Regions from separate parts of the Ensifer sp. Root142 genome, predicted to be linked through region 4. Evidence: predicted binding sites of a transcription regulator. Region 4 holds the regulator's gene; each other region holds the start of a gene.
What was found. Region 4 encodes LexA, which represses DNA repair genes until DNA is damaged. Its sites were predicted from a motif close to TGTTCNNNNTGTGTTCNG; they were not measured.
Positions count from the first base shown of each region.

Region 1 (7,794 bases), on a different contig from region 4:
CCAGCGCGTCGAGACCAAGCTCTCTCTGATCCGCCATATCATTCCCCATCAACACATAAAGATATGTTTATGTGATTTGCGGATGTAGCGCAAGCGGATTTGCGCGAAGAGACCAAACTATGCCGCTCCAGGAACAGGATTTTCCACCGTTTCGACACGCAAACGGGCGAAGCTTGCGCTCCGCCCGTTGACGATGCCTTTGCGGCGTGGCGTGCCACTGACCCTGCCCTGCGCTCTCCGCCTCGCGGCCCGCTCCCGCCCTTGACCGCGGATGCCCACAGTCTCAACGCAGCGCAATGTGGACGACGCATCCAAAGAAGCGGTTTCAACGAGAGGGCCAGCGGCAAGGGTCACGCACCGCAGCGTCCATGACGCATTCTATGGAATGGTTGGCGGGAGAGCGTATCGCCCGAACCAGCCATCGGTTCGGGATACGACATATGCAAGCAGGCGGCTGAGACTGGCGCGAAACGAGACGGGGCAGGATGCCGCAACGTCAAAGCTGTGGCATGCCTTCTCCCTTAAATCGTTTCCGAGCCAGGGCTGAAAGCACGTCACCCAAAGGTGCGCTGCGGTTTTGCGATAACGAAATGTGCAAAACCAGAGCTTACGGCGCAGCAAGCGAATCCTGGAAATCGCTACGCTTTGAGCGGGGCGCACGTCGCGCAAGCCGAGGCTCACGCGACGTGCCAGAGTGTTAGCGCGTCAGGCGCTTGTAGGTGACGCGCTTCGGGTTGACCGAATCCGGGCCGAGGCGACGGATCTTGTCCTTCTCGTAGTCTTCGAAGTTGCCTTCGAACCATTCGACCTGGCTGTCTCCTTCGAAGGAGAGGATGTGGGTCGCCAGACGGTCGAGGAACATGCGATCGTGGCTGATGATAACGGCGCAACCGGCGAAGTTTTCCAGCGCGATTTCAAGTGCCGCCAGCGTCTCGGTGTCGAGGTCGTTGGTCGGTTCGTCGAGCAGCAGCACGTTGCCGCCGTTCTTCAGCATCTTGGCGAGGTGAACGCGGTTGCGCTGACCACCCGAAAGATTGCCGACCTTCTGCTGCTGGTCGCCGCCCTTGAAGTTGAAGGTCGAGCAATAGGCGCGCGAGTTCATCTCGTATTTGCCGAGCTTGATGACTTCGGCACCACCGGAGATTTCTTCCCAGACGGTCTTGTTGCCGTCGAGCGCGTCGCGGCTCTGGTCGACATAGCCGAGGTGCACGGTTTCGCCGATACGGATCGAGCCGCTGTCGGGCTGTTCCTGGCCGGTGATCATGCGGAAGAGCGTCGTCTTACCGGCACCGTTCGGGCCGATGATGCCGACGATGCCGCCCGGCGGCAGCTTCAGCGACAGGCCGTCGATGAGTAGGCGGTCGCCGTACCCCTTGGTGACGCCGTCCATTTCAATGACCACCTGGCCGAGACGCTCGCCGACCGGGATGATGATCTGCGCGTCGCCCGGACGCTGGTTTTCAGCGGCGTTGACCAGTTCGTCGTAGGAGCGGATACGCGCCTTGGACTTGGCCTGACGGGCCTTCGGGCTGGATGCGATCCATTCCTGCTCGCGGGCGATCGCCTTCTGGCGGGAAGCCTCTTCGCGGCCTTCCTGCTGCATGCGCTTGGCCTTGGCGATGAGGTAGGCCGAATAGTTGCCCTCGTAGGGAATGCTGCGGCCGCGGTCGAGTTCGAGGATCCAGCCGGTGACGTTGTCGAGGAAGTAGCGGTCGTGGGTGATCATCAGCACGGCGCCGGGATATTCGCGCAGGTGCTTTTCGAGCCAGGCGATCGTCTCGGCGTCGAGGTGGTTGGTCGGTTCGTCGAGCAGCAGCAGGTCCGGCTGCGACAGAAGCAGCTTGCAGAGCGCAATACGGCGCTTTTCACCGCCCGAAAGACTTGTGACGTCTGCATCACCCGGCGGGCAGCGCAGCGCTTCCATGGCCATTTCGACCTGGCTCTCGAGATCCCACAGGTTCTGGCTGTCGATGATGTCCTGAAGCTTTGCGCCCTCTTCCGCCGTCTCGTCGGAATAGTTCATCATCAGCTCGTTGTAGCGCTCGACGATCGCCGTCTTGGCGGCAACGCCTTCCATGGCGTTTTCGAGCACGGTCTTGGTCGGGTCGAGCTGCGGCTCCTGCGGCAGGTAGCCGATGGTCGCACCTTCGGCGATCCAGGCCTCGCCGGTATATTCCTTGTCGAGGCCGGCCATGATGCGCAGCACCGTCGACTTACCGGCACCATTCGGGCCGAGGATACCGATCTTCGCGTCCGGATAGAACGACAGATGAACGTTCTCCAGGACCTTCTTCGCGCCATAGGCCTTATTGAGCCCGGCCATATGATAGATGAACTGACGTGCCATAAAAGAATGCTCCGCATGGGAAGGAAATTTGCCCGCTATGTAGGCGAATTAGTGCAAAGGGGCAATCGCCAAAGGCGTTTGCCCCCGCCTATCCCATGCCGGAGCGCCTTGTCAGCCGCTATCCGCGGCCTGCCGCGTCAGCAATGCCCTTGGCACATTTGAACTCCGTCGGCCCCGCCGCCTGGATCAGCGGCGCGAGGCTGGATTTGCCCGAAACGTCTCCCGTCAAGCCGATCGTCAGGCCGGTGATGACGCTGCGTCCCGCGACCGTCTGGCAGCGCATGCGCACCCGGTCGCCGGCCCCTGCGCCGAAGCTCTGGTCGAAAGCCTGCTTGATCGCCTTCTCATCGAGTTCCGAGCCGATACGCGCCCGAAAGAGCGCGCCGACGGCGGACCGGTTGAGCTCGTCGAGCATATGCAGTTGCGTGGCGAAATAGTCGTCGACCGGTGCCGTCTGGCAGGTGCCGCTGCGCAACCATTGGTGACGATCGAGGCCGGATTGAACGCCCGGCATGGCGACCAGCAGCCGCGCCGCCGTATCATCGGCCATGGCGAGCTTCGGCAGATCGAGCCAGTCGCCCTTGCGGTCCTGGGTGCGCATCTCGGCCGCCACCCCGCAATAGCTCTTGCGCAAGGGCCAGAGCCCGTGCAGCGACAGGTTCGTGGCATCGAAACGTTCGGCCGTCTGGTTGGCGAATTCCTTGCGTTGCGGCCGCGTCTCGCAGAAGCCCGGCTGCCAGCTGACGGCAAGCACATATTCCGTGCGGCCCGAGGCGCCTTCCGCCGCGGCATCAACCTTCTCTTGCGCCAAGGCAAACGAGGATGGAGCAAGCAGCATTGCCAGCGCCATCGCAACAATTGTCATTGGACTTGATACCGCTTTACTCCAACATGCCATGACACTCTCCCGATAAAACAAAACGGGAACAAATATCGCTCAAAACGGGAAAATTGGAACTGTTAATTACAGGTCCGCGAAATCGCTTGTGACCTCATGCGTAACGATCAACAAGCAGCGATTGCCTTTCCCCTGTAAATCGATTTGATATCGGCAGAGTCTGACGATTGGTCCGGGAGAAGGCATGTTCGGGCAGGTGAGGACGCATCAGAGCCCGACAGGCGCTATCTTGAACTGGCGCCATTTTCCGGCAGCTGCCGACGCGCGTGGCATTCTTCTTGTCAGCCATGGCCTTGCCGAACATTCCGGCCGCTATGCCCGTTTTGCCGAGGCGATGGCCGGCCACGGCTTTCACGTCTATGCCCACGACCATCGCGGACATGGCGCGACGCGCGCGCCGGATGCGCCGCTGGCCATGTTCTCGAACAGCTCAGGTCTCGACAAGGTGTTTGCCGACATCAGGGCCATGCGCACGCTCGCCACCGCCGCCCATCCGGGCGGCCTGCCGGTCATCCTCTTCGGTCACTCGATGGGCGGGCTGATCGCGCTCAACGCCGCCGAGACCGATCCAGGTCTCTACGATGCACTCGCCGTCTGGAACTCGAATTTCCGCCCTGGTATCGCCGGGCGCGGCGGCCAGTTGATCCTGAAGATCGAAAAGGCGCTCAAGGGCTCGGATGTGCCGAGCCCGCTGTTGTCGAAGCTCACTTTTGGCGCCTGGGGTCAGGCGATCAAGGATCGCAAGACCGATTCCGACTGGCTGTCGCGCGACGAGGCGGAGGTGGCCAAATATATCGCCGATCCGCTGTGCGGCTTCGACGCGACGGTGTCGCTCTGGCTGGATCTGATGCGGCTCGCCTTTGCCGGCGCACGGGCCGACCGGCTGGCGCGCCTGCCCGCCGGCCTGCCTGTTCATCTCGTCGGCGGCAGCGCCGATCCCTCGACCGAAAACGGCGGTGCCGTCCGCTGGCTCGGCGAGCGCATGAAGGCGCGCGGAATGACGGATGTATCGGTAACGATCCATGAGGGCATGCGCCACGAGACGCTCAACGAAATCGGCCGTGAGAAGGCAACAGCGGAGTTTGCGGCCTGGTGCCAATCGGCCGTCGGCAAATCTTCTGTCGGCCATTCTGTTGCCGCCAAGGCTGTGGCCGGCAAGAGGACCTGACCCGACATCATCATGGCAGACATGTCCCTCCCCAAGACCTCCAACGCCAATGACCGCATCTCCTTCGGCCTGACGCTGATGGTCCTTTCGGTGCTGTTGTCGCCGCTGATCGACATCTTCGCCAAGCTCGCGATCTCGACAGTACCGTCGGCACAGATCACCGCCGTGCGCTTCATCCTGCAGGTCGTCTTCATCCTGCCGATCGTGCTCGTGCGCGGCAGCCTGTTCGACCTCACCTGGCGCAAGACCGGGCTGCACGCGCTGCGCGGCGGCCTGCTTGTCGTCACCATGCTGTCCTTCATCACCACGCTGAAGGTAATGGAGGTGGCCGACGCCATCGCCATCTTCTTCGTCGAGCCGATCATCCTCACCATCCTCGGCAGCATCTTCCTCAAGGAGACGATCGGCTGGCGGCGCTACACCGCCTGTGCCGTCGGTTTCCTCGGCGCGCTCCTTGTCATCCAGCCAAGCATGCAGGAGGTGGGCCTGATCGCGCTGCTGCCGATCGTCGCCGCCTTCGGCCTGGCGGTGTTCCTGCTGGTGACGCGCATGGTGGCGCAGAATGAGGACCCGTGGTCGATGCAGTTCCATGCCGGCATCTGGGGCGGTCTCTTCTGTCTCGTACTGCTCTGGCTCGGCGAAGGCAGCGGATCTGGTATCTTCGACCCGGTCTGGCCCGAGGGCAACACCTGGTTCTATCTGCTCGGCGTCGGCGTCACCGCCACTATCTCCGGCGTGCTTGGGGTCTATGCCTATCGCTCCGCCCCCGCCTCGGTGCTGGCGCCGCTGCAATATCTCGAAATCGTCTCGGCGACGATCTTCGGCTGGCTCGTCTTCGGCGACCTGCCCGACGCGCTGAAATGGCTGGGCATTTCCATCATCATCGGCTCCGGCCTCTACATCATCTGGCGGGAACGCCGGGTCGACAAGACCGCGAGCATCGCTCCGGTTTCGCCGGCGATCTGAAAACAAGTGATCTGAAAACAAAAGAATGACTATCGGGAGGAAAGCATGAAAACTGGAGGTCAGCTCGTCGTCGACGCGCTCGTCGCCAATGGCGTCAAACGCATCGCCTGCGTACCGGGGGAAAGCTATCTGGCGGTGCTGGATGCGCTCTACGACACCGACATCGATGTCGTCGTCTGCCGCCAGGAGGGGGGCGCTGCAATGATGGCCGATGCCTGGGGGCGGCTCAGCGGCGAGCCCGGCATCTGCATGGTAACGCGCGGCCCCGGCGCCACCAATGCGTCGGCCGGCCTGCATGTGGCCCGGCAGGATTCGATCCCGATGATCCTGTTCATCGGCCAGGTCCAGAGCGAGGCTCGCGAGCGCGAAGCCTTCCAGGAGATCGAATATCGCCGCGCCTTCACCGAGGTCGCGAAATGGGTCGGCGAGATCGACGATCCCGCCCGCATTCCCGAATTCGTCACCCGCGCCTTCGCGGTCGCGACCTCAGGCCGGCCGGGCCCGGTCGTGCTGACGCTTCCCGAGGACATGCTTACGCGCAGCGCCGAGGCGCCAGCGGCAAAGCCCTACCAGCCGGTCGAGGGCCATCCGGGTCCGTCCCAGATCAAGCAGCTCGGCGCGCTGCTCGAAGGCGCCAAGCGCCCGATCGCCATCCTCGGCGGCACGCGCTGGACGGCTGACAGCGTCGCCGAATTCCAGCGCTTTGCCGAGCGCTGGAGCCTGCCTGTCGGCTGCTCCTTCCGCCGCCAGATGCTGTTCGACCACCTGCACCCCAACTATGCCGGCGATGTCGGCATCGGCATCAACCCGGCGCTGGCAAAAGAGATCAAGGAAGCTGATCTGGTGCTTCTGGTCGGAGGGCGCTTCTCCGAAATGCCGTCGTCCGGCTATACGCTGATGGATGCGCCCTATCCGCGCCAGACGCTTGTCCATGTCCACCCCGATGCATCCGAACTCGGCCGCGTCTATCGGCCGGAACTGCCGATCGCCGCCAGCCCCCGCGATTTCGTCACAGCACTCGAAGGGCTCGCGCCAGCGGCCGAGCCGGTGTGGTCGGCACGCACCAGGGCGATGCATGAAGGTTACCTCAAGTGGTCGACACCGCCGGAAACCGGCCCCGGCGACGTGCGCATGGGCCCGATCATGAACTGGATCGAGGCGAACACACCGGAAGACACCATCTTCACCAACGGCGCCGGCAACTACGCCACCTGGGTGCATCGCTTCCACCGCTTCCGCAGATACGCAACACAGGCAGCCCCCGCCTCCGGCTCCATGGGTTACGGCCTGCCGGCAGCCGTTGCCGCCAAGCATCTGCACCCGGATCGCGAAGTCATCTGCTTTGCCGGCGACGGCTGTTTCCTGATGCACGGTCAGGAATTCGCAACTGCCGTGCGTTACCGCCTGCCGATCATCACTGTGGTTGTCAACAACGGCATCTACGGCACGATCCGCATGCACCAGGAGCGGGATTATCCCGGCCGCGTCAGCGCCACGGACCTGACCAATCCTGACTTTGCCGCCCTTGCCCGCGCCTATGGCGGCCACGGCGAGACGGTGGAAAAGACTGAGGAGTTTGCCGATGCATTCCTGCGCGCCCGCGCCAGCGGCAAGCCGGCGATCATCGAGATCAAGCTCGATCCGGAAGCCATCACCCCGACGCGCACGCTGAGCGAAATAAGGAAAGGCTGAGCGGAACGGGCAGGTTTTCCTTCGAGCACGCTTCAATCACGGCGCCGACGCGCCGTGGCTGGATTCCTGTGACAAGCACAGGAATGAGGGCATGGAACTGTTGCGGCCAACCGAGCCCGTTTCCGACGTGATCGCACATCTCCGCAAACGCGGCATGCGCGCTGCGACACCTCCTAGCGCTCCCTCATTCCTGTGCTTGTCACAGGAATCCAGCTGCGTCGTGTCGACGACGCAGGGAGGTGGTGTCCTCCTCTATACTGAGTTGCCGCTTCTTGCTTATTCCAGCCACTCCGTCGCAAACGCACCGGTCACATGCAGGTCGGTGGTTTCCAGGCGCCCAGGTCCGAGGTTTTCGAACTTGTGCGGCACGTTGGCCGGCGCCACGACGATCTGCCCGGCTTCTGCCTCGATCTTGCGATCGCCGACGGTAAACAGCGCGCGGCCGGTGCGGATGATGAAGGTCTCGGGATAGGGATGACGGTGCAGCTTCGGCCCGCCGCCAACCTTGTCGGTGGTATAAAACATCACCGAAACGTCGGCGCCATAGGAGCCGCCCTGGAACTCGCCCTGCCAGACATCGGGCTTTTCAGCCCACTGCTCGCGTTCGATCAAATGTATTCCCGTCATGCCATATCCTCCGCCGTTCGTGTATCCGAACCGCGGTCGAGCCGGCGCGTCAGGTGCGCATTCCCTGGGGCATGCATCCCTTGGGGGCTATGTGGA
Region 1 covers NZ_LMFK01000001.1:112,829-120,622, reverse strand. The annotation lists gene ASD52_RS00535 (metalloregulator ArsR/SmtB family transcription factor) at 1-37, opposite strand, end outside; gene ettA (energy-dependent translational throttle protein EttA) at 698-2,347, opposite strand; gene ASD52_RS00525 (ribonuclease) at 2,466-3,212, opposite strand; gene ASD52_RS00520 (alpha/beta hydrolase) at 3,430-4,413, shown strand; gene ASD52_RS00515 (DMT family transporter) at 4,426-5,379, shown strand; gene ASD52_RS00510 (thiamine pyrophosphate-binding protein) at 5,425-7,071, shown strand; gene ASD52_RS00505 (cupin domain-containing protein) at 7,348-7,698, opposite strand.
Region 1: ASD52_RS00525 (ribonuclease) is a predicted target of LexA. The motif match lies at 3,259-3,276, and genes of this name have one in related genera.

Region 2 (7,794 bases), on a different contig from region 4:
AGGGCCTCTGGCTGCTGATCCAGGGCAATGGCGAAGGCTTCCGCTGGCTCGATTTCAGCGAGAGCGGATTGTGGCGTTCGTTTACAGCGATGCTCTGGTGCCTGCCGGCCATTGCCGTCACCTGGGCATCCTGGCGGCTTTATTATCTCTCTGCAATGCCAACAGGAACCACTGTCGGCTTCGGCTTCGTCTTCAAGCTTCTGGTTGTCGATCTCGCCAGCTGGCTGCTGCCGCTGGTGCTGGTCTTCGTCCTGGCGCGCCCACTCGGCTTTGCCGCCGCCGTGGTGCCGATCGTCGTCACCACCAACTGGCTTTCCGTGCCGCTGTCCTATGCGATGGCGGTGCCGGCGGCGATCCGCCTCGTCATTCCCGGCAGCGAAGGGCTGACGAGCCTGATCTGGCTGGTGCTGCTCTTCGTCAGCATCGGCATACTCTTCCGGCTGCTGCGCATCATTACCGGAAACCAGACCTTGCTGGCCACGGCGCTGACGGCGCTTTTCCTGCTGCCGTCGATGATGATGGGCGAATTGCTGCAGCAGTTCTTCGGCCTTATCCCGACCTGACAGACGTCACGCGCCATCTGCGCGCGACGTTACCTTCCTCAGTAATCGACCTGCATGAAATAAAGCCCGTCGGGCGGCGCCACCGGACCGCAGGCCTTGCGGTCGCGCGCTTCGAGTGCCGCCTGCAGCTCGTCCGGCGTCCATTTGCCTTCGCCAACCAGCTTCAGCGAGCCGGCGAAGGAACGGATCTGATTGTGCAGGAAGCTCTGCGCCGTGGCGCGAATTTCGATCAGATTGCCGGTGCGAGAGACATCCAGCCGGTCGAGCGTGCGCATCGGGCTTGTCGCCTGGCAATGGACGGAGCGGAAGGTGGTGAAGTCGTGGTGGCCGACGAGCCGTTGCGCGCCTTCATGCATCGCCTCGTGATCGAGCGGCTTCGTCACCCACCAGGCACGCTTCGCCTCCAGCGCCAGCCGCGACGGACGGCAGATGATGCGGTAGAGATAATGCCGGCGCAGCGCCGAAAACCGTGCGTCGAAGGCGTCTGTGACTTCCTGGGCGTCGAGGATCGAGACGCCCTCGCCGGCCATGCCCAGATGCGCGTTCAGCGCATTGCGCAGCGTGTGAGGTTTCCACTCGCGCGTCAGGTCCGCATGCGCCACCTGCCCGACGGCATGAACGCCGGAATCGGTCCGCCCGGCACCGCGGATCGAGACGGTTTCGCCGGTCAAGGACAGGATCGCTTTTTCGATCGCGCCCTGGACGGAAGCGCCGTTGTCCTGGCGCTGCCAGCCGACATAGTTGGAGCCGTCATATTCGACGATCAGTCGAAAGCGCGGCATCAGCCGACCCTCGTGCCGGCGGCGATGGGCGTACCGCGCAGGAAATCGGCAACACTGAGAGCCTTGCCGCCTGCCCGCTGCAGCCGCGTCGGCCGCACGGCACCGTCGCTGCAGGCAATGGTGAGAGTGTCGTCGAGCACCGTTCCGGCGGTTCCTGCCGCCGTCACGCGCTCGGAGTTCAAAACCTTGATGCGCTCCGGCTTGCCGGCGATCTCGAGCTCAAACCAGGCGCCGGGAAAAGGCGACAGGCCGCGAATATGGTCGTGCACTTCGCGCGCGGTCCTCGCAAAATCGATGCGAGTCTCGGCCTTGCTGATCTTGGCGGCGTAGACGACGCCCTCGCCCGCCTGCTCGGTCAGTGGCAGGTCATCGGCCTCAAGCTTGCCGATCGCTTCCTTCATCAGGTTAGCGCCGACCTGCATCAGCCGGTCATGCAGCTCGCCCGCCGTCATCGTCTCGCCGATCTGCACCGCCTTGGTGAGCGCGACCGGGCCTGTGTCCAACCCCTTGTCCATCTTCATCACCATCATGCCGGTCTCATGGTCGCCGGCCATGATGGCACGCTGGATGGGAGCCGCACCACGCCAGCGCGGCAAGAGCGAGGCATGGCCATTATAGCAGCCGAGCCGCGTTCCGGTCAGGATCGCTTCCGGCAACAGCAGGCCATAGGCGACGACAACGGCAACGTCAGCATTGAAATCACGGAAGGTCTGGCGATCGGCTTCGTCCTTGAAGTTGACGGGCGTGAGCACGGGAACGCCGAGCAGCTCGGCCGCCTGGTGCACCGGCGACTTCTGCAGGTCGAGCCCGCGCCGTCCGCCGGGCCGCGGCGGCTGGGTATAGACGGCAACGATCTCGTGACCTGCCCCTGCGAGTGCGGCAAGCGTCGGTACGGAAAATTCCGGCGTTCCCATGAAGATGATGCGAAGCGACAAGGCGGATACTCCGACCGTTTGAAATCAGGCCCCTTCAAACGGGTTTACGCGCCTCAAATCAAGCCCCTCAACGACAAAGCGCCCTGCGGGCGCTTTCCTCGGGATCAGATCGCCTTGGCGCCGCGGGTCTTTGCAGCCTTGGTGAACCTGCGGATCACCATGTCCCGCTTGAGCTTGGAGATGTGGTCAATGAACAGCACGCCGTTCAAGTGATCGATCTCATGCTGCAGGCAGGTCGCCAGCAGGCCGTCGGCCTTGACGATCTGTTCCTTGCCGTCACGGTCGAGGTGCTTGACGGTGACCTCCGCCGGACGCTCCACCTCGGCATAATAATCCGGAATGGAGAGGCAGCCTTCTTCATAGACCGAGAACGCGTCGGACGAAGCGACGATTTCGGGATTGATGAAAACGTGCGGGGTCTTCTCGTCGCCTTCCTTGGAGACGTCGAGAACCAGCATGCGTTTCGCCACGCCGATCTGGATGGCGGCGAGCCCGATACCCGGGGCGTCATACATCGTCTCGAGCATATCGTCGGCCAGGCGACGGATGTCGGCATCGATGGTTTCGATCGGGGTCGAGACCTGACGCAGAACAGGATCGGGAAGGATGATAAGCGGCTTGATCGTCATATCGCTCCCATAACCGATCTTTCCATCCGGGTGCAAGAAAATTGGCGCGCACGCTACGGGCATCGCGGCAATGTCGTCTCCCGTTAACCGCGCCGGGTAAATGTTCTCGTTTTGATCTGGTCTTCAAAAAAGAATCTGTTAGGCTTGCCGCATGGAACCTGCGCCAATTTCGTTTGACCAGCCTGTTTTTCTCATCGGCACCGTGCCGGTCACTGTCGCCCATCTCTGCATGGTTCTGGCCGTGCTGGCGATTGGCTTCGTGCTGATGACCGTTTCGCGGCGGCGGCGGGCGGGCGACGACGAGCGTCACGAGCAGATGGCCATGCTGCTGGCAGCGCAGACGGAAATGCAGGGCCGCATCGCGGCAATGGCCGACGTGTTCGGCAGCCGCCAGGCGGAACTGAACCAGACGCTGAGCCAGCGGATCGATGGCATGACGCACCGGATCGGCGCCTCGATCAGCGAGCAGACCAAGGCGACGCACGAAAACCTGCGGCGATTGCAGGAGCGCCTGGCAGTGATCGACACCGCCCAGAACAACATCCAGTCGCTGGCCAAGGACATGGCCGGGCTGCAGGCCATCCTTTCGAACAAGCAGACACGCGGCGCCTTCGGCCAGTCGCGTATGGAAACGATCGTCGCCGACGGCCTGCCGATGGGCGCCTTTGCCTTCCAGACGACGCTTTCCAACGGCGCCCGGCCGGACTGCACCATCCGCATGCCGAACGACCAACCGCCGCTGGTGATTGACGCGAAGTTTCCGCTGGAGGCCTGGAACGGCATGCGGGACGCTGCAACGCCTGAGCGCCGGCAACAGATGGTGCAACTGTTCCGCCGCGACATGGAGGTGCATGTCCGCGATATCGCCAGCAAGTACCTGATCCCCGGCGAGACGCAGGAGACGGCTTTCCTCTTCGTTCCCTCGGAATCGATCTTCGCTGAAATCCACGAGCATTTCGAAGCGATCGTCCAGAAGGCGCATCGCCAGCGGATCGTCATCGTCTCGCCGTCGCTGCTGCTCCTGTCGATCCAGGTGATCCAGTCGATCCTCCGTGACGCCCGCATGCGCGAGCAGGCGCATCTCATCCAGGGGGAAGTGGGGCGGCTGATGGAGGACTTGACGCGCCTCGACGAACGGGTCCGCAAGCTGCAGGGTCACTTCGCCATGAGCCAGAAGGATGTCGAAGAGATCCTCATCTCCTCGGGCAAGCTTTCCCGCCGCGGCGCCAAGATCGAAGCGCTGGAACTTGAGGCGGAAGGTGCGGCACGACCGGAAGAACCGCGCCATGCCGTCGACAATCGCGTCGGGCAATTGCGCCTCAGGGTGGTTGACGAGGACTGACGGTCTCGGGCACTCTCCGGCCAAAATCAGCAATTCGACGGGACATCTTCACATGATCACTGTTTTTGGGTCCATCAATATGGACCTGATCGCCACGACCGCGCGTCTGCCGAAGCCGGGCGAAACCGTTGCCGGCTCGGGCTTTTCGACTGCCGCCGGTGGCAAGGGCGCCAATCAGGCGCTGGCCGCACGGCGTGCCGGCGCCATCGTTCACATGGCCGGCGCCGTCGGCTCGGACAGCTTTGCCGACGGCGCGCTCGAATTGCTGCGGGAGGCCGGCGCCGACCTGTCCTTGACCAAAACCGTCGAGGAGCCGACGGGCACGGCCCATATCCTCGTCGGCGGTGAAGGCGAGAATGTCATTGTCGTCGTTGCCAGCGCCAACGCAACGGTCAACGAAGCCGATGCAGTTGCCGCCGTTGGTGGCCTGAACGCCGGCGACACCCTGATGCTGCAGCTGGAGATACCGGCAGCGTCGGTGGAAAAGGCGCTCTCGGAAGCCCGGCGCAAGGGCATTCGCTCCGTCATCAATATCGCGCCCCTGACCCCGGAAGCGGCCCGCCTCGGCCGGCTGGCCGATATCGTCATCGCCAACGAGACGGAGTTCGAACTTTTGGCCGGCAAGACCGGGATCGAAGGTCACGAACGCGAAGAGGCAATGAGAAAGCTGCACGCCGAAACCGGCCACACAGTCATCGTCACGCTGGGCGCGGAAGGCGTCATCGCCGTGCACGAAGGCGAGGTCCATCGCGCCCGCGGCCTAAAGATCGACCCGGTCGATACCGTCGGTGCCGGCGATACGTTCTGCGGTTACCTGGCTGCAAGCCTCGACGAGAAGCTCGCATTTCCCGACGCGCTCCGACGCGCCGCGGTGGCGGGTTCACTCGCCTGCCTGAAGCGCGGCGCCCAGCCCTCGATCCCGCTTGCCTCGGAAGTCGAGCCGCGCATCTAAGGGCCTGATCCGATCTTGAAGTGCGTTGCGATCGTTCGATTGCCGCACTTCAAAGCTCTCGCTTTTGCCGATGTCGTTATCGCAAATAGCTGCACACTTTTCCGGGCAGACTTTGACGCCCGTCGCGCGACCTGGTTTGAACGGCGAGGCTTTCCGTTCCTGCTGTGCCGAAAGCGCCCTTTCAGCGGGCAACGACCCTGAAAATCACTCTTCGACAGCCTTTGCGCAATCCGGACAGTCTTTGTCGCGGAGGTAAAACTTTGCGCGGAAATTCTCCATGAGCGGCGCATGAATTGGCCGTTGCGTTGGCCCAATCTTAAGATTTGCTCGGCTATTCAAGACCATGAGAAAGCCGGTTCCCCAAGGAATGGGCAGCCTCCTTAATGCCGGTCGGCATCTGGCGCTCCATGATGGAGTTTCACCCACATTGTGAAATGCGTTCGCCGCAGGTTGTCTCCTGCGGACCTCCCAGCACGTGAGGATTTCATGTTCAAGTTCCAAGCCAAATCGCTGGCGACCAAGCTGATCGCGGTGACAGGCGGCACGATCGCGCTCGTGTTGCTCGCCTCGAACTTCGTTCTCATCTCCCAGACACAGGAGCGCGTCGAAACGCTGGTGCTCGACCAGGCAACCGGCGAAGCGAAAGCCATCGCTTCTGATATCGCCGGCGGCATCGGCGAACTGGCAAGCGCTTCGCGCTCGATGGCCGGCATCCTTGGACGCAGCCACGCGGAAAAATCGATGGAACGCGCCGGTGTAATCAACATCCTCAGGGCCAATCTCGAACAGAACCCATTCGCCTTCGGCAGCTGGTTTGCCGAAGAGCCCAAGGCCTTTGACGGCCGCAAGGAGGACGTGGCCAACAACAAGGAGCTGGGTGCCAACGAGGAAGGCATCTTTGCGCCCTACTGGTCGAAAAACCGCGAAAACGAGATCCAGTTCTCGACCTTCCGCGCGGACTACGCGGCGGAATGGTACAGCCTTGCGGCAAAGAGCGGCAAGGGCGCAATCACCCCGCCCTATACCGCGCAGGACACCGATGTCCCGACTGCGATGAGCTCGATCGCCTATCCGGTCACGTCCAACGGCAAGCTGATCGGCGTTTCTGGCGTCGACATCTCGCTCGCTTCGCTGGCGGACGGCCTCTCCAAGCTGAAGCCGTTCGAAACCGGCCGCGTCTACCTGCTGTCCCAGACCGGCAAGTGGCTGGTCGCGCCGATCCCGGAGCTTTTGCTCAAGGATTATGACGGCGAAGGCAACGAGGTCGTCAAGAAGGCACTGGCTTCGGGAACTTCGGGCGTCGTCAAGAACCTGTCCTACGACGGCAACGAGCCCTTCGACCGCGTTGTCTACCCCTTCGCCGTTTCGGGTGTGAACACCAGCTGGATCGTGCTCGTCGACGTGCCGCGCACGGCGATCAACGCGCCGGTCCGCGACCAGACCTACATGATGATCATCGGGGGCCTGGTCGTTCTCGGCGCGGTGCTGCTCGGCCTTTACTTCGCAGTCCGTGGTTTTGTCCAGCAGCCGCTTGCAGGCCTCGTCAGGGACGTCCGCAACCTCAGCAACGGCGACTACGGCAATTCGATCACCGGCCAGGACCGCTCCGACGAGACGGGCCAGGTGGCAAAGGCGCTCGAAGGCTTCCGCCACCAGCTGGCCGACACCAAGCGGCTCGAAGGCGAAGCCCGCCACGAGCGCGAGCAGGCGGAACACGAGCGTAGCCGTTCCGAGACCGAGCGGGCCGAATCCAGCGCCCTCCAGCGCGACATCGTCGCCCGCCTCGGCAAGGGTCTTTCGCACCTCTCCTCCGGCGATCTCGCCTTCCGCATCACCGACGAATTCCCCGGTGAATATGCCCAGCTGAAGCGCGACTTCAACGCGACAATGGACAGCCTCGAAGAGACGATCCGCACCGTCAACCACTCCGTCGTCAACATCGGCAACGGCACCAGCGAGATCAGCAGCGCCGCCAACGATCTGTCGCACCGCACCGAACAGCAGGCGGCAAGCCTGGAAGAGACGGCGGCAGCTCTCGACGAGCTGACCTCGCAGGTCAACGCCAGCGCCGAGAACGCCAAGGTCGCCGCCAAGTCGGTGGACGTGGCCAGCAGCGATGCCGGACAGTCCGGCGAAGTGGTGCAGAAGGCGATTGCCGCGATGAAGGGCATCGAGCAGTCGTCGCACGAGGTCAGCCGCATCATCGGCGTCATCGACGAGATCGCCTTCCAGACCAACCTGCTGGCGCTCAACGCCGGCGTCGAAGCCGCGCGCGCCGGTGACGCCGGCAAGGGCTTCGCCGTCGTCGCCCAGGAAGTCCGCGAGCTTGCCCAACGCTCGGCAAACGCTGCCAAGGAGATCAAGACGCTGATCAACACCTCGGCGGGCCAGGTGCGCGAAGGCGTCGACCTCGTCGGTCGCGCCGGCGGCGCGCTCGAAAAGATCGCCGAACAGGTGGTGCAGATCAACGGCCTCATCCGCCAGATCTCGAGTTCGGCTTCCGAACAGGCCGTCGGCCTCAAGGAGATCAACTCGGCCGTCAACCAGATGGACCAGGTGACCCAGCAGAACGCCGCGATGGTCGAAGAAAC
Region 2 covers NZ_LMFK01000012.1:155,465-163,258, reverse strand. The annotation lists gene ASD52_RS13320 (hypothetical protein) at 1-563, shown strand, start outside; gene truA (tRNA pseudouridine(38-40) synthase TruA) at 602-1,345, opposite strand; gene fmt (methionyl-tRNA formyltransferase) at 1,345-2,280, opposite strand; gene def (peptide deformylase) at 2,385-2,909, opposite strand; gene ASD52_RS13300 (DNA recombination protein RmuC) at 3,061-4,251, shown strand; gene ASD52_RS13295 (ribokinase) at 4,304-5,203, shown strand; gene ASD52_RS13290 (methyl-accepting chemotaxis protein) at 5,690-7,794, shown strand, end outside.
Region 2: ASD52_RS13300 (DNA recombination protein RmuC) is a predicted target of LexA. The motif match lies at 3,011-3,028, and genes of this name have one in related genera.

Region 3 (7,794 bases), on a different contig from region 4:
GCACTGGCGCTGGCGGCGCTCCGAGAACTCTACGAGGAAGCCGGTGTTCCCTTGGGCACGCCGCATGCAAAGGCGGAAGCGCCACTGCCCTTTCTTCCAGATCTCGCAAACTTGCGCTATATGGCTCGGGCCATTACTCCTCCGGGACACTCGAGGCGGTTCGATACACGCTTCTTCGCGATCTTCGCGGACGAAGCCGAAGTCGATACATCACGGGTTCTGGAAAGCCGGGAGCTCCAGGATTTGCAGTGGATCGATGTCAACGACCTCCCCTCGCTCCGGATACCGGAGATAACCGCAATCATCCTTTCGGATTTGAGAAGCGGCCTTAACACGGACCCGACGCTACCCTATGAGCGCTCCGTGCCCTTCTATTTCGCGCGCCGTGGGCGGCTCATCCGCACGCTTCTCTAAGGACCACCGTCGCATGTCACAGCCGACGCCCGGGTGCCCAGCACCGGTTGAGGAAATTCACTGGCCGTCGCTGATCGCGGCGGTCTCCGCCATCAGCGCCGTCGGCATCGCCATCGGCCTCGGCCTACCGCTGCTTTCGAGCATCATGGAGAACCGCGGCATCTCGTCGACGCTGATTGGTCTCAATTCGGCGATGGCCGGCGTGGCCTCCATGGTCGCGGCTTCCTTCACGACCAAATTCGCCCATCGCCACGGTGTTGCGCCGACGATGCTCTGGGCCGTCCTGCTCGCCGCAATCAGCGCCTTCGGCTTTTACTACATTACCAACTTCTGGCTCTGGTTTCCGCTGCGGGTCGTCTTCCATGGCGCCATTACCGTACTCTTCATCCTCTCCGAATTCTGGATCAACGCCACCGCCCCGCCAGCGAAACGGGGCTTCGTCCTCGGCATCTACGGCACGGTTCTATCCCTCGGCTTCCTGAGCGGGCCGCTGCTCTTCTCGATCCTCGGCAGCGAGGGTGTCTTGCCCTTCGTGGTCGGCGCCGGTGTCATTCTGCTCGCGGCCGTGCCAATCTTCCTCGCGCGGGACGAGAGCCCTGTCATCGACGAAAAGCCCGACCGCCATTTCATGCGCTACATCTTCCTGGTGCCGACCGCGACCGCCGCCGTCTTCATCTTCGGCGCGGTCGAATCGGGCGGGTTGTCGCTCTTTACGGTCTACGGGACACGATCGGGGTTCACCGAATCACAGGCGGCGCTGCTGCTGACCGTGATGGGCATCGGCAATTTCATCTTCCAGATTCCGCTCGGCATGCTGTCAGACCAGATCAAGGATAAGCGCACATTGCTGACGGCCATGACCGTTATCGGCCTCATTGGCGCCCTCTGTCTGCCGATGCTGGTGGAAAGCTGGTTCCTGATGGCGATCATTCTGTTGTTCTGGGGGGGCTGCGTCTCTGGTCTCTACACGGTCGGCCTCAGCCATCTCGGCTCGCGCCTGCAGGGCTCCGACCTTGCCGCGGCCAATGCGGCGTTCGTTTTCTCCTATGCGGTCGGCACGGTGGCCGGGCCGCAGGTGATCGGCGCATCGATGGATGTGGCTGGCAACAACGGTTTTGCCTGGGCGATTGCCGGGTTTTTCGGCCTTTACGTCGCGCTTTCGGTTGTAAGGATCGTTTTGAATCCAAAACGGTCTTGACTTTTCGGCCGCGATTTGTAGTTTCGCGCCAACCTTGCCCGTGGCCCGCAACCGGTTGTCCACGGCTTTCAATTTCATAAAGGCAGGACGACCATGGCAAAAGCCACCACCATCAAGATCAAGTTGCTGTCGACAGCCGACACGGGTTTCTTCTACGTCACGACCAAGAACAGCCGTACGATGACGGACAAGATGACCAAGACCAAGTATGATCCGGTCGCCAGAAAGCACGTCGAGTTCAAGGAAACCAAGATCAAGTAAGATCTGACGTTTCGTGGGATCAAGGGGCGCCAACCGCAAGGTTTGGCGCCCCTTTCCGTTGGTGCGCCAAGAAGCGGCCGCCGACTGTTCGGAGGCCGTCCCGCCTGCGTGTGCGCACAGGCAAGAATCAAAAAGCGCTGTCCCTTCCGGAACAGCGCTTTGAATGGGGGTCGGCTGGCTACTGACCGCGGCACGAGGATTCCGCAGGTGTCAAAAGCCAACCGACCGACCCCACGACCCAGGAGATGCGGCGGACCTGAGCATCATGGGGTAACCGAAGCTGATGGAAGCTATGCCCCCGCATTTATCAGCATCACCTGAAAATAGAAAAAAATCAATGAATTCTTAATGCGCGAAGCGGTGTCGCTCGGCGCATGGTTAATTCCGTATCACATCGGCACATGTAAATGCTTGCGCGCCGCCGCTACCAAACCCCTCGGTAGCATCGTTGCGGCGGAGAATACAACTTTAAAGGCATATCGCAAGAGGGATCCGGAATTTCATCAAGCCACCAGCAGGTGGTGACAGGCTCGGTTCTTTCCGTCAGGCTGCAGCCGCCACCACTCTGTTGCGACCCTCGTTCTTCGCCTGGTAGAGCGCCATATCTGCGCGCTTCAGCAAAGCTTCTGTCGTGTCGCCTTCCAGTTTCAGGCCGGCAATGCCCATGGACGCGGTGATGACCAGCGCGCCGTCCGCATGCGGTATCGAGAATGGCTGACTCTCGATGATATGCCGCAACCGCTCGGCAACGGCGGCCGCCATCTCCGGCGGTGTGTCGGGCATGACCACGACGAACTCTTCGCCGCCAAAGCGGCAGGCCAGATCGGCGCCGCGGACGGTGGAGCGGATGCGGTTGGCAAATTCGCGCAACACCTCATCACCAACATCGTGACCATAGGTGTCGTTGACCTGCTTGAACCGATCGATGTCGGTCATGCAGATCGACAACGGGCGACCGCGTGCTCCCGCACGATCGAGCAGCAGCTTCAGATGATTGTCGAGATAGCGGCGGTTGTGCAGCCCTGTCAGGCCATCGGTGACCGCCAGCTCGATCGTCTGCTGCACGCTCTTTCTCAGCATGTCGTTGCAATGCTTGCGCCTGATCTGGGTCAACGAGCGGGCAACAAGCTCATTGGGATCAACCGGCCGGATGATGTAGTCGGTAATACCGAGATCGAGCGCACGCACGATCATCTCGTCATTGCCCTGCTCCGTGATCAGCAGGATCGGAATGAAACGTGTGCGCTCCAGCGATCGCAACTGCGAGCACAATCGCAAGGGATCGTAATCGTCGAAGTTGGCGTTGACGATGACGAGGTCGAAATTGTTCTCGGCCGCCTCGAACAGCGCCGCCTGCGGGTCGGAGATAACAGAGACATCGGCAATCGGCTTGAGCGTGCGCTGCAGCCGCTCCTGAGAGGAGCCGCGGCCATCGACCAGGAGGATATTGCCCGGCTCGTCCGGACGGTCCTGACGGGCCAGTTCCTGCAGGCCGATAGTCTGCGCCGTCTGGGCCCGCAGCCGCAATTCGTCGCTGACGTTCTTCAGGCGGACGAGGCTCTTCACCCGCGACATCAACTGAAGATCGTTGACCGGCTTCGTCAAGAAATCGTCGGCGCCGGCCTTTAACCCGCGAACCCGATCGGACGGCTGGTCGAGTGCCGTCACCATGACGACGGGAATATGTGCTGTGCGTGCATTGGCCTTCAGACGTTCGCAGACCTCGAAGCCGTCGATGCCGGGCATCATGATGTCGAGAAGCACCAGGTCGACCGGTGTCGTCTCGCAGAGCGTCAGCGCCGTATGGCCATCACCCGCCGTCAGCACATCGAAATACTCAGCGAGCAGACGCGCTTCGAGAAGCTTAACGTTGGCAGGCACGTCATCGACAACAAGAATGCGCGCAGTCATATCAATTTTCCCGCCAGTTAGGCATCGCCAAGGTAGGTCTTGATCGTCTCAATAAACTTTGGCACAGAAATCGGTTTTGAAACATAGGCTTCGCATCCGCCCTGACGGATACGTTCCTCGTCGCCCTTCATGGCGAAGGCAGTCACGGCGATCACCGGGATGACGTGCAACTCATCGTCTTCCTTCAACCACTTCGTGACTTCGAGCCCGGAGACCTCCGGCAGCTGAATGTCCATCAAAATCAGATCGGGGCGATACTTCCGCGCCAGCTCGAGCGCCTCCATACCGTTGCGCGTCTGGATCGTCGCGTAGCCGGAAGCCTCAATCAGGTCTCGGAAGAGCTTCATGTTCAGCTCGTTATCCTCAACAATCATTACCTGTTTGGGCATGTCGATCCCTTGCTGTCCGTCGTCTTCTTGCAAGTCTTCTCAAGACATCTAAGTTGCAGAACCAACGACTCGACCCATTTCCTCAAGTTCACCGATAAACCTATTTGGTTGAAAAATAGGTAATTCCGGGCGTAAAAACAGTAGGAGGCCAAGACATTGAAGAGCGCCGACGAAATCGCCATCGACATTCTCTCCTGGCTTGCCGGCGAGCCGGACCTGCTGTCCCGATTTCTGGCGCTGACCGGCACGGACCCGTCCTCCCTGCGCAACGCGATCGGCGAGCCGGGCTGCATGGGTGGGCTCATCGCCTTTCTTATGGACCACGAACCAACGTTGATCGCTTTCTGCGATGCAACAGGGACAGCCCCGCAGGATGTCGTGCGTGCGCATGAGAAGCTTTCCGGCGCCGCCGATCTGCAGGACAGCTGAGCTTGAGCAACACCGTCTTCGAAGATGAAATCCGCCTTAGCAACCGCCCGCTTGTTATCAGCGACATCGATGAAGTCGTGCTCGAATTCCTGGATCCATTCCGGTCCTTTCTCGAAAGCCGCGACCACGTCCTCTTGCCGCGCTCCTTCCGGCTGACCGGCAACATCATCCATCGCGCAACGGAGCGGGCAGCGAGCGAGGCTGACGTCAAGGACATGCTCGATGCCTTCTACGCCACGCAGGATCGCTGGCAGACGCCGACTGCCGGCGTTGTCGAGACTCTCCGTGAATTGTCCAAGCAGGCTGACATCGTCTTCCTGACGGCCATGCCACCGCGCCATGCGGCCGCGCGTCGTGCTCTGCTCGACCGGCTCGATCTTCCCTATCCACTGCTCGCATCTGAGGAACCCAAAGGGCCGATCGTTCAGCGCCTGCATGCCGGACGGGCGCTTCCCGTTGTTTTCATCGACGATATCGCGCGCAACCTGCAATCGGTGCAGGAGCACGCGCCATCCTGCCTGCTGATCAATCTGATGGCGAACGCCGAGTTTCGGGCGCTCGCGCCTCAACCGGCGGACTGCGTTCACATTGCTAGCGACTGGGTCGACGCTGCGAATGCCATTCGCGCGCATTTCCAGCGATAGCGGCACCCGGACCAGCAGATCGAGACCTGCAAGACGACGCGCAAAATCCGACCAGCGGCTTGGCGTCGGCAACCTGACATGCAAGGCAATTTCCAACGCGGCCTCCCTTGAGACTCGTTAGCGTAGAGCGTAAAGTCCCAATGTTCAACATTTGTTCCAGATATGCTCGACAGTGGTTCTCAAACTCCAGGCTTCTGCCGTGACTGCCTCAGGGAACAGACCGCGACGGCGCGACGCTGCCTTGCCTGCGGCAGCCCCCGTCTGTTGCGTCATGCCGAGCTCTACGACCTGACTCTAGCCCATATCGACTGTGATGCGTTTTACGCCTCCGTCGAGAAGCGGGACAATCCGGAGCTTGCCGACAAGCCAGTGATTATCGGCGGCGGCAAGCGCGGCGTCGTCTCGACGGCTTGTTACATCGCCCGCATTCACGGCGTGCGCTCGGCAATGCCGATGTTTAAGGCGCTTGAGGCCTGCCCGCAGGCGGTCGTGATCAAGCCCGACATGGAAAAATACGTTCGCGTCGGCCGCGAGGTCCGCACGTTGATGCAGGAGCTGACACCGCTGGTGCAGCCGCTCTCCATCGATGAGGCCTTCCTGGAGCTCAGCGGCACCCAACGGCTGCACCACGATCCCCCCGCGCGCACCCTCGCCCGCTTTGCCCGCCGTGTCGAACAGGAGATCGGCATTACCGTCTCCGTCGGCCTTTCCTACTGCAAGTTCCTCGCCAAGGTTGCCTCCGATCTGCAGAAGCCTCGCGGCTTCTCGGTAATCGGCCAGGCCGAGGCGCTCGAATTCCTGAGAGAAAGGCCGGTGACCTTGATCTGGGGCGTCGGCAAGGCGTTCGCCGCCACGCTGGAGCGCGATGGCATTCGCACGATCGGTCAGCTTCAGACGATGGAGGAAGCCGACCTCATGCGCCGCTACGGCACCATGGGCCAGAGGCTCTACCGCCTGTCGCGCGGCCTCGACGAAAGAACGGTCGAGATCGACGGCGAGGCGAAAAGCGTATCGTCAGAGACGACATTCAACGACGATCTCGCCCGCTACGACGATCTCGTCACGCATCTGCGTCGGCTGAGCGAACAGGTCGCCCACCGCCTGCGTAAATCCGAACTCGCCGGCCAGACCGTCGTTTTGAAGCTGAAGACTGCCGACTTCAAGACCAGGACTCGCAACCGCCGCCTCGACAGTCCGACGCGGCTCGCAGACCGTATCTTCCGCACCGGGCTGCAGCTTCTGGAGAAGGAAGTTGACGGCACGAAGTACCGGCTGATCGGCATCGGAGTCAGCGATCTTTCCAGCCCCGATCTCGCAGATCCCCCCGATCTGGTCGATCCAGCCGCAACCCGTCGTGCCGCCGCCGAGGACGCCATCAACAAGCTGCGCGACAAGTTCGGCAAGGCCAGCGTCGAAACCGGCTACACCTTTGGCAGCGGCAAGCGCGATCACTAGTGCGTTATCGGCGGCGGCTTGACGTATCCTGCAAGGATAAAAACATGCAGCAATTCAAAGTGCTACAGCGACCTTTGCGCGTCTAATAAGACGCGCGGCGCTGTAGGTCGATCGGGACAAATTCTTTAAAGATTTCAGCGTAAGCTTGTCGGCCAGTTTACGTGTTGGGATGAGTGTATGGTATTGCGTTTCGCTCTCACGGCCAGCGTCGTCGTCTTCTTGTTTTCGCCTGCGGTCGGCTTTGCCGGCAGCAACGCACCGCTGCAGATCATCGTTTCGAAGAACCAGCAATCCCTCGTCGTCTATGACGGCGACGCGGTGATCGCAACGTCGGCAGTCTCTACCGGCAAGGCCGGCCATTCCACACCGACGGGCATCTTCTCGATCCTTGAAAAACGCCGTCACCACAAATCCAACATCTATTCGAATGCGCCGATGCCCTTCATGCAGCGACTGACCTGGTCAGGCATTGCGCTGCATGGCTCCAATCACGTGCCGGCCTATCCGGCTTCGCACGGTTGCGTGCGCCTGCCGAGCAAGTTTGCCGCCAGCCTCTTCAAGATGACGTCGCGCGGCGTGCATGTCCTGATAACCGATCGGCAGGTCAGCCCCACCGAAGTGTCGAGCGCCGTGCTCTTCCAGCGCAACCCGGCGCCCGGCGAGAACCCCGCACCGCTGTCGGATGTGCCCCTCCGCCCGGCGATCAGCCAGACCGAGACCATGCCGGTCGAAGTGGCGATGACCGAGGCATCGACCGCCAACTCAGTCATCAAAGCAGAAGACCGCGAGCCGATCCGCATGCTGATCACCCGACGCGGCGAGCGCGATATCAAGCGTGCAGTCCAGTCGGCGCTGAACCAACTCGGCTATGTCGCCGGCGTGCCGGACGGCCACATCGGCCCGGACACGACCGCCGCCATCAACGCGTTCCAGACTGCCGAGGGATCGACCGTCGATGGCAAGCTGACGCCGGAGCTGACTGAGGCGATCTTCAGGAAAGCGGGCCGCGACGTTCCCCCCAACGGGGTGATCCTTGTCCGCCAGGGTTTCAAGCCGATTTTCGAGGCAGGCGTCACGATCGACAAGCCGGAGC
Region 3 covers NZ_LMFK01000047.1:43,977-51,770, forward strand. The annotation lists gene ASD52_RS32355 (NUDIX domain-containing protein) at 1-414, shown strand, start outside; gene ASD52_RS32360 (MFS transporter) at 428-1,612, shown strand; gene rpmG (50S ribosomal protein L33) at 1,706-1,873, shown strand; gene ASD52_RS32370 (PleD family two-component system response regulator) at 2,417-3,784, opposite strand; gene ASD52_RS32375 (response regulator) at 3,802-4,173, opposite strand; gene ASD52_RS32380 (DUF3572 domain-containing protein) at 4,330-4,602, shown strand; gene ASD52_RS32385 (hypothetical protein) at 4,605-5,246, shown strand; gene ASD52_RS32390 (DNA polymerase IV) at 5,409-6,701, shown strand; gene ASD52_RS32395 (L,D-transpeptidase family protein) at 6,885-7,794, shown strand, end outside.
Region 3: ASD52_RS32390 (DNA polymerase IV) is a predicted target of LexA. The motif match lies at 5,388-5,405, and genes of this name have one in related genera.

Region 4 (7,794 bases):
TAGGCATGCCGAGTTCGCGAGCGCGGGCCGTCATCTTTTCGGCAAAGGCGGTTTCGCTACCGGCCATCCCCTCTCCGAGGATGATGCAGGCATCATTGGCAAGCTGAACGGCCACCCCTTGCAACAGATCGGCCACGCGAATGCGCGACTTCAGCGCAGCAAACATCGTCGAAGTGCCGGATGGGGCGCCGCCCGTGCGCCACGCGTGTTCGGAAACGTCGAAGGCCGTTTCGGCCGAAAGCTCACCCTTGGCGATGGCCTCGGCCACCACTTCCATCGTCATCAACTTGGCAAGAGAGGCGGGCGGAACCGGTTCGTTCTCGGCGCGGGAAAACAGAACGGTGCCGGTTTCGGCATCCACCAGCAGGATCTGCTTTGCCTTGGTGTCAAACGCCACCGGCGGCGTCTGAGCCGCTGCCGCACTCGCGAGCAACGCCGCAAGGCCGAACGTGACCGTAAGCATCATCAAGCGCATGGGAAACTCCGGTTTCCCATTGGGCATAGCAGCGTCATCAGAATGGTACAACGCCCCAGGTTACCTGAGCGAACCGGTTCTGCCTTGGCGCTTCGCATGGGCAACGATGGATTCAGGCGTAAGCGGATTGGTCTCGACCATGATCGCTTCAAACGGCGATTCCGCATCGCTTACCCGCACTTCCACATAGGCGGCCGCATAGGCCATGTTGCCGTCAGGCATCGGAATGTATTCCGGTCGCTCGCGCGGGATCGGCCCGATTTCCGGAAGCATGACGAACTCGCTCAGCGACGGCGGTGCTGCAAATTGCGGGACAGGTGCAGCCAACGCCGTTACCGTACCGGCGGTATCAAGGGACGATTTCGGCGGAATGACCAGCGTTCCCAACTGGTTGCGCATCGGCTCATTCGAGGCGACCATCACGCCGGTTGCGATCTGGCCCTCCGGCATGACGCCCGGACTGCGGTCGCCCTTCGTGACATAGGACGCCATGAGATAGGGCATGTCGTTGCCTTCAAGCGGTGCGCGGCCGACATATTGCACCCGAACCTTGGCACTGCCCTTCTGCTTGATATCGAGCAAATCGGCTGTCTTCGACGAAACGTCGATGATGCGGCCATATTCATAGGGACCGCGATCGTTCACACGAACGATGACGGAAGTGCCGTTTTCGGTGTTGGTGACACGCGCATAGCTCGGCAGCGGAAAGGTCGGATGCGCGGCGGACAGATGAAGCTTGTCGTAGACTTCGCCATTGGCCGTCAGGCGACCATGAAAGGCCGAGCCGTACCAGGACGCGACACCGGTCTTGTTGTAACCGAAATCTTCCTTCGGCTGGTACCACTTGCCCTTGACCTGATAGGCTTTGCCGACCTGAAAGCGGCCGCCGCCCTTCGGAATATTCTTGCCGGTAGCGACACGGGGGCTCGCCTTCACGCCATAAACGGACTCAGCAAAGTATTCTTTGCTTCTCGACTTGCTCTTCTTGATACTGGACGTCGATCCGCAAGCCGCAAGCGTTGCGCAAAGCACAGGGACCGCCGCAAGGCGCAGTCCCTTGATCAGATATGCCGCATTTTTACTGGATGTCATCTGTCCCACAACATCATTCGAATAAGCCGTACTCGAAACCTTCCACTCGTGCCCCCAGCGGAAATCTCGGCGTCCCGAAACGGAACAGTCGATTAATCATGACAGCAACAAGGCAAAATTGCGAACCGACGAATGGCTGACGGCTCGAAATCTCCAGTTATGGTTTACGAATGGTTACCCGGACAAAATGGGCAGCGGATGCGCCAAGAAAATCTTTCCGCCCACGCATGTTAAATCTTGCAAAGCAGCAAGGCTTCGCGCAATAACGCCCTGCCCGGAGGAGTGGCCGAGCGGTTTAAGGCACCGGTCTTGAAAACCGGCGTGCGTGAAAGCGCACCGTGGGTTCGAATCCCACCTCCTCCGCCATGGCTGTCTCATTTTTCGCCACCCATTATTGCGCTCGGTCGCCAAGTGAATGCTTTGGCGGCGAACGCATACAAGTTTTGCGAGTATTCCCCGATCATAGCCGCAGCATTGACGGCGCTTGCAAGGCGGTGGCTCGACCCGCTTGCCATCCCAGATAATTTGAGGGAAAGTCTGATTCCGGCCCATCGAGCCCTGGGCGATCTCCCAGAACTAGAGAAAACCATGCCTCTTAAATATTTGACGACAGCCGCTTTTCTCGCGCTTCTTGCACTTGCCGGATGCGCAAGCACCGGCGGCAGCAACACGACCTATGCGCAGTGGCAAGGTCCAACACCTGTACCCGATCCGTCTGCGGCGAGTCCCGGCGGTTTCCGGCTCAGCTACTAACTTGCGCTAGTATACGCGTGTCGGACGGAGCGCATCGCGCGCTCCCATCCCCGGCCGCGCGATTTCAGTCGCATAGAGCTATTGGCCGCGAGATATTGTGATCGCGGGGCGATACAGGCGCCCATCGTTTGATCGGACGCCAGTCCCGGTGGAGCCCCTTCCGCTGCTTGATCCTATACTTCCAGGGAAATCGTCGTGAATCGCCGCATCACCGGTGGAAAGTATTGACTTCAATTATATTAGATATTCTTGATATTCAGTCCTCCAACAACCGAGGAACTGAACGATGCCCACCTACATCATTGAACGCGACGTCCCAGGGGCCGACAAGCTCAACCAGGACGACCTTTGCGCATTATCGGCAAAATCCAATGCTGTCGTCGCCGATCTTGGCGTACCATATACATGGATCACCAGTTATGTCGCCGGCGACAAGATTTACTGCGTCCACGAGGCATCAAGCGCCGACGTCATTCGCGAACATTCGGAACGCGCCGGATTTCCGGCGAACAAGATAACCGAAGTTGCTGCCGTCATAGGGCCTGCGACAGCATCCCAGGGGCGCAACGGTAAGTGACCGAAGCGACGTTATCATCGCAGTGCCCGGACACCGGGCACGAATGCGCGACGCAACGCCGGCAAAACAGTGATCCACCGGCACCGTCATTGACTTACGGCGGTATCAATGCAGGCTGGTTTGCCGGCATTCGGCGCCCATGCAGGGTTCCCCGGCACACCTTCCAAGGAGACGATCATGGCAAAAGGTCAAGTGCGAAGTAACCGCGAGGTTAGAAAGCCAAAGAAGGACAAGACTGTCAAAGCCGCCGTTGTGACGGAAGGCTCACAGGTGAAGCTGGCCGGCAGCAGTTTCTCCCTGGGCAAGAAAGACAAGAAGTAAGACGGTCGGCTTTAACCTCTCGAACTAACGACACGAGAGAGATATCCGTCAGTGGCCAGTCGAACTGGGGTGCGCAACGTCTCCGCGACATCCCGGCGCGACTGGTCGAGCACCCGCGGTCAGATGCCGGTTTCGTAGCGCGTTTGAACATCGTATGTATTTGGCTGGAGATGCGAAGATCGCTACAGGCGGATGCCGCTGGCCACTCGCACTCCATTACGGCGTCCAACATCATCGGAAGCATTTGCGGCGGGTATTGTTGATCAGCTGCCAGCGCCACGCTTTGAGGCGGGCGCCGGAAAATCGAAAACGCCAACGCACCTCACGCCAATCTTTGTGCCTTCATTGCCACAGCTTGAGCACCAGTGCTCGCCTTTCGCAAAGAACTGTTGAACACGGCACAGTGCCCGGCATGCTTGCTGGACTTCGGAACGAAAGCACGGTTCACATCGTTAACCAAACCATCGCCGCCACCTCTGATCTAGTGGACGTTCACCGTGCTTGCAGCCTTGCTTATCGCCTCGATTATCGCATCGCCTAACATCGCCCTCAGCGCTGCCACGGTCGACGACCTGCAAGCCGACTTCGAAACGGCCGTGCCCTGCCAGCAGATAGACGGCCGGAACGTTTGGAAGGGAACGATCGCCTACTACATCCAGTCCTTCGTCTATCAAGGCGACACGCCGGTCGCGACCGAAGCGGCCGACGCTGTGCTGCCGGAGGACAACTCCGCGGAAACCGTCAAGGAATTCGAGGACGCCTGCTCCGCGACGCAGCCGGCCTGATTCAGGCCTCCTCTAGCAGATCGCCCATCGATATTTCTGCTGATCCCTTGATGGCAGGCTATTTCCACTGCGTCCCATCGGCCGCGGCGCAACCGTGCGGCGGGTGTCCGTTGCCAAATGTCAGCTTCAGCCGGTCACAACCCCATTGATTGAGCGGCCCGGGCATCGCCGCATTCAACGCGATACCAACTTCGTCAAACGGGCTCTGCTTGTTATCCACGTATTGATACCAGCGAAACCCAAGGATCGCGGTCGCGGCGACAACGATGGTCAGCAAGATTTGAATCAGCTTCGTCATTAAACCCTCATTCCATAAACGGAAGGAGGCATATCAGCCTCGCGCGGCGCGTGCAGCGACGAGTTGGTCAATCTGCGCTTGATTGAACCAACATTCACAGAATTTTAGGCACTTGCGGAACACATATGGAACAGATAGTGTCTGTTCTTGATTTGTTTCACGCCTCTGGAGCGACTTGCCATGCTGACCCGCAAGCAACAGGAATTGCTTCTTTTCATCCATGAACGAATGAAGGAGTCCGGTGTACCGCCGTCCTTCGACGAGATGAAGGATGCACTCGACCTGGCATCCAAGTCGGGTATTCACCGGCTGATCACAGCGCTCGAGGAACGCGGCTTCATACGCCGGCTTCCCAACCGCGCCCGAGCGCTCGAAGTCATCAAACTGCCGGAAGCCTATGCTGCGAGCGCGCAGCCCCGTCGCGGGTTTTCGCCGAGCGTCATCGAGGGTAGCCTTGGCAAACCGCCCGCCCCTGCCCCCGCGGCGAAAACGCTGCCGGTTGCCGACAACAGCTCCGTGTCGGTTCCAGTGATGGGCCGCATTGCCGCCGGCGTGCCGATCTCGGCGATACAGAACAACACCCACGACATTACCGTGCCGCTCGATATGATCGGCAGCGGCGAGCACTACGCCCTTGAAGTGAAGGGTGATTCGATGATCGAGGCCGGCATTTTCGATGGCGATACGGTGATCATCCGCAATGCCACCACGGCCAATCCCGGCGATATCATCGTGGCACTAGTCGATGACGAGGAAGCAACGTTGAAACGCTTCCGGCGCAAGGGCGCTTCAATTGCTCTAGAGGCCGCCAACCCGGCCTATGAGACGCGCATCTTCGGGCCTGACCGGGTCAAGATTCAGGGCAAGCTCGTCGGCTTGATCCGCCGCTACCACTAAGCCCGTCTCACGCCAGCGCAATTCGAGGAAAAGTGCGGAGCGGTTTTCCGCCAGGAAATGCGTAAAAACAAATAGATAGAGCGCCTAGTGACTCCGTTTAAACCGGAAACGCTCTAGCCGCCTTCATGCCGGCCAGCCGCTCTCTTACTTCAACGTCTCGCCACATAGGGTAGCGAGACGGAGATTTTCGGATCGAGTGTTTTTCACGCTCGACGGATTTTACTCGTGAATCGAGTACTCGCCCAACTCGCAGAGATCCTGCTTGTCTTCAGTCGTGTCGAGACCGGAACCTTCTTCGAATTCAAAGCGCATGTCGTATTTGCAGACATCACGTCCGTCGGCGATGGTAATTTCCATGCTTTCGCCCGGATTAAGCACCTGCCGCCCGAAGACGTCGTCTTCCCACTGATCAACACCGACCGGCGATGTGTAGAAGTTCGTCAAAACGGCATTCGTCTTGTTCTTAAGCTGAAAGACGAGATCCTCAGCGCTTGCGGTGGCCGTCGTTACGGCAAGAATGGCAAGAGCAGTCAGGGCGATCTTATATTTCATTTTATGTCTTTTCCTCCATTGTTGGCTTTGTTTGACACTACCTATACGGGTCGCGCTGTTGGGATATTCATTCCCAGTTCTGTCTAGAGACAATATTTTCAGCACTGACAATAGTGACCGAATCACCATTTCGGGGCGCGTCCTCGCAAGGCCATGTCGTTGGCGACTGCGGACGTTCGCAAACTGGCGGGCAAGCGCAGCCCGGTCGAATTGCGCTTTGAAAACAGTGGTTGGCTGCGATGCGGGCAGCCTCGCTGCGCGTGTTGGACGCGCCGCATTGGCCCATGTTCCTTGCCCCCCGAAAACCGTACCTGCGTGCCGGCAGCATGTCCTTTGCGCAGGCACGCACAGCGTTTCACTTTCGACAATCGGGCTGCTATTGACGGAGAACCGCTTTAGCCAATCGCGCAGGCGCTGGGTGACTTGTTGCTTTCATCGTGCGAGGGGCTGAATCACGCGCTCGCCCGCCCTATCTACGTCACACTTTCGTTGACGCTCGCAACGAGCACGCGGCCGCTTACGCCACCGATGGCCGGTATTTCGACCGCCTTCGGATCTGCGTTCGCCTTGAACCTCGCGTGGGGCGTCGACCGCCAGCGGCATTCGCCGCTGCCAAACCTGTTGAGCGTGTGGCCGATGGCGCTCAATTCTCCTGAACGGAAACCCCGTCCTGGCCAATCTTGATCTCTACGCCGGTCGGTTTTGTTTCCTCGCGGTAGACATAGGCGCCGAGACCAATGACGGCGACGGCGAGCATGGCAATGATCAGATAGAGCCCATTACGGTTCATTCAGCAATTCCTCGCTTGGGTACGGTATGGGTAACTAGGTTCGTACCCAAGAAAGGCAACGGTGCGACGCGGACTGTTCGCTCCTCGCGCGGATGATGCAGGACGGATGCGAACGGCCGTAGGCTTTTTCTCCGCACGATCCGTTGGCCGAGCGCTCTTGCGACGCATCGGCTCGGGCCGCGGAACGTCCCCGACGTGGAGCACGAAAGCGTGCTGGCGCACGTATCGGGCACTTGGTCTGAATATGTGCCCGATGCGCGACGAGACGCCTCGTACCCCGCGCCTGAGCCCAATCGGCTGATGGCCCTACAACGAACGGCCTCAACGGGAGTGCGGTCCTCTGGATTGAGACTGCCCCCGAATGCGCTTGAGCACAAGCAACCCACCTCATAAGAAAGCTCATCAAATGCGCTTCAAAATCAGATGGATGATTGGATGAATCTCGATGTTCAGAACCTTGACGGAGCCTGCCACTGCGGAACGGTTCGCTTCAATGTGAAACTGAAGAGCGGCCTCCGCACCGCCCGCCGTTGCACTTGCTCCTATTGCCAGTTGAAGGGCGCGGTTGCCGTCTCTGCCGCCAAGGACGGGGTCACGGTTCTCTCCGGCGGCGAGGCACTCACCAAATATCAGTTCAACACGAAGGCTGCAGAGCATTACTTCTGCTCGAAGTGCGGCATCTACACATTCCACAAGCCGCGCGCGAACCCGGATTTCTACGGCGTCAACGCCGCGTGCCTTGAAGGCATAAGCCCATTCGATTTCGAGGAGCTACCGGTGAACGACGGCATCAACCACCCGATGGACACGAAGGGATCGACCGGCCCAAGGCTCGCAGGAACGCTCAAGTTTATCCCGGCGGAGTGACGACAGGCGCGGCTGGCAGGACGCCGGCCGCAGCCGTTCAAACTGCTGCACCCTGAATGAGGGGGGCGTTCGTTGCGCCGCCAAGACGTCGAAGATCTACTCGCGGAACGCGAACGGGCGCGCTTGACGAGGCAGAGTGTTGCCAGAAGCAATGGGGATGGAATCGGCAATCTGCTGCTTGGATCGAACGTCGAAGAGGGAGATAACGGGAACCAATTGCCACACCAAGAGGAATGTGTGGCAGCAGATGAAATCCTGCAGTCCAAATAGCGAAACTAATTCAACTACTTAGGAGTGGCTTTGGAGGCCTCGCCCGGAATTGAACCGGGGTACAAGGATTTGCAGTCCTCTGCGTCACCACTCCGCCACGAGGCCTCATCGACTGAG
Region 4 covers NZ_LMFK01000023.1:9,556-17,349, forward strand. The annotation lists gene ASD52_RS21080 (D-alanyl-D-alanine carboxypeptidase family protein) at 1-475, opposite strand, end outside; gene ASD52_RS21085 (septal ring lytic transglycosylase RlpA family protein) at 536-1,567, opposite strand; tRNA gene ASD52_RS21090 (tRNA-Ser) at 1,844-1,933, shown strand; gene ASD52_RS21095 (DUF4242 domain-containing protein) at 2,607-2,897, shown strand; gene ASD52_RS39420 (hypothetical protein) at 3,075-3,218, shown strand; gene ASD52_RS21105 (hypothetical protein) at 3,716-4,003, shown strand; gene ASD52_RS21110 (hypothetical protein) at 4,062-4,301, opposite strand; gene lexA (transcriptional repressor LexA) at 4,482-5,198, shown strand; gene ASD52_RS21120 (hypothetical protein) at 5,418-5,750, opposite strand; gene ASD52_RS39425 (hypothetical protein) at 6,394-6,540, opposite strand; gene ASD52_RS21125 (GFA family protein) at 6,976-7,407, shown strand; tRNA gene ASD52_RS21130 (tRNA-Cys) at 7,709-7,782, opposite strand.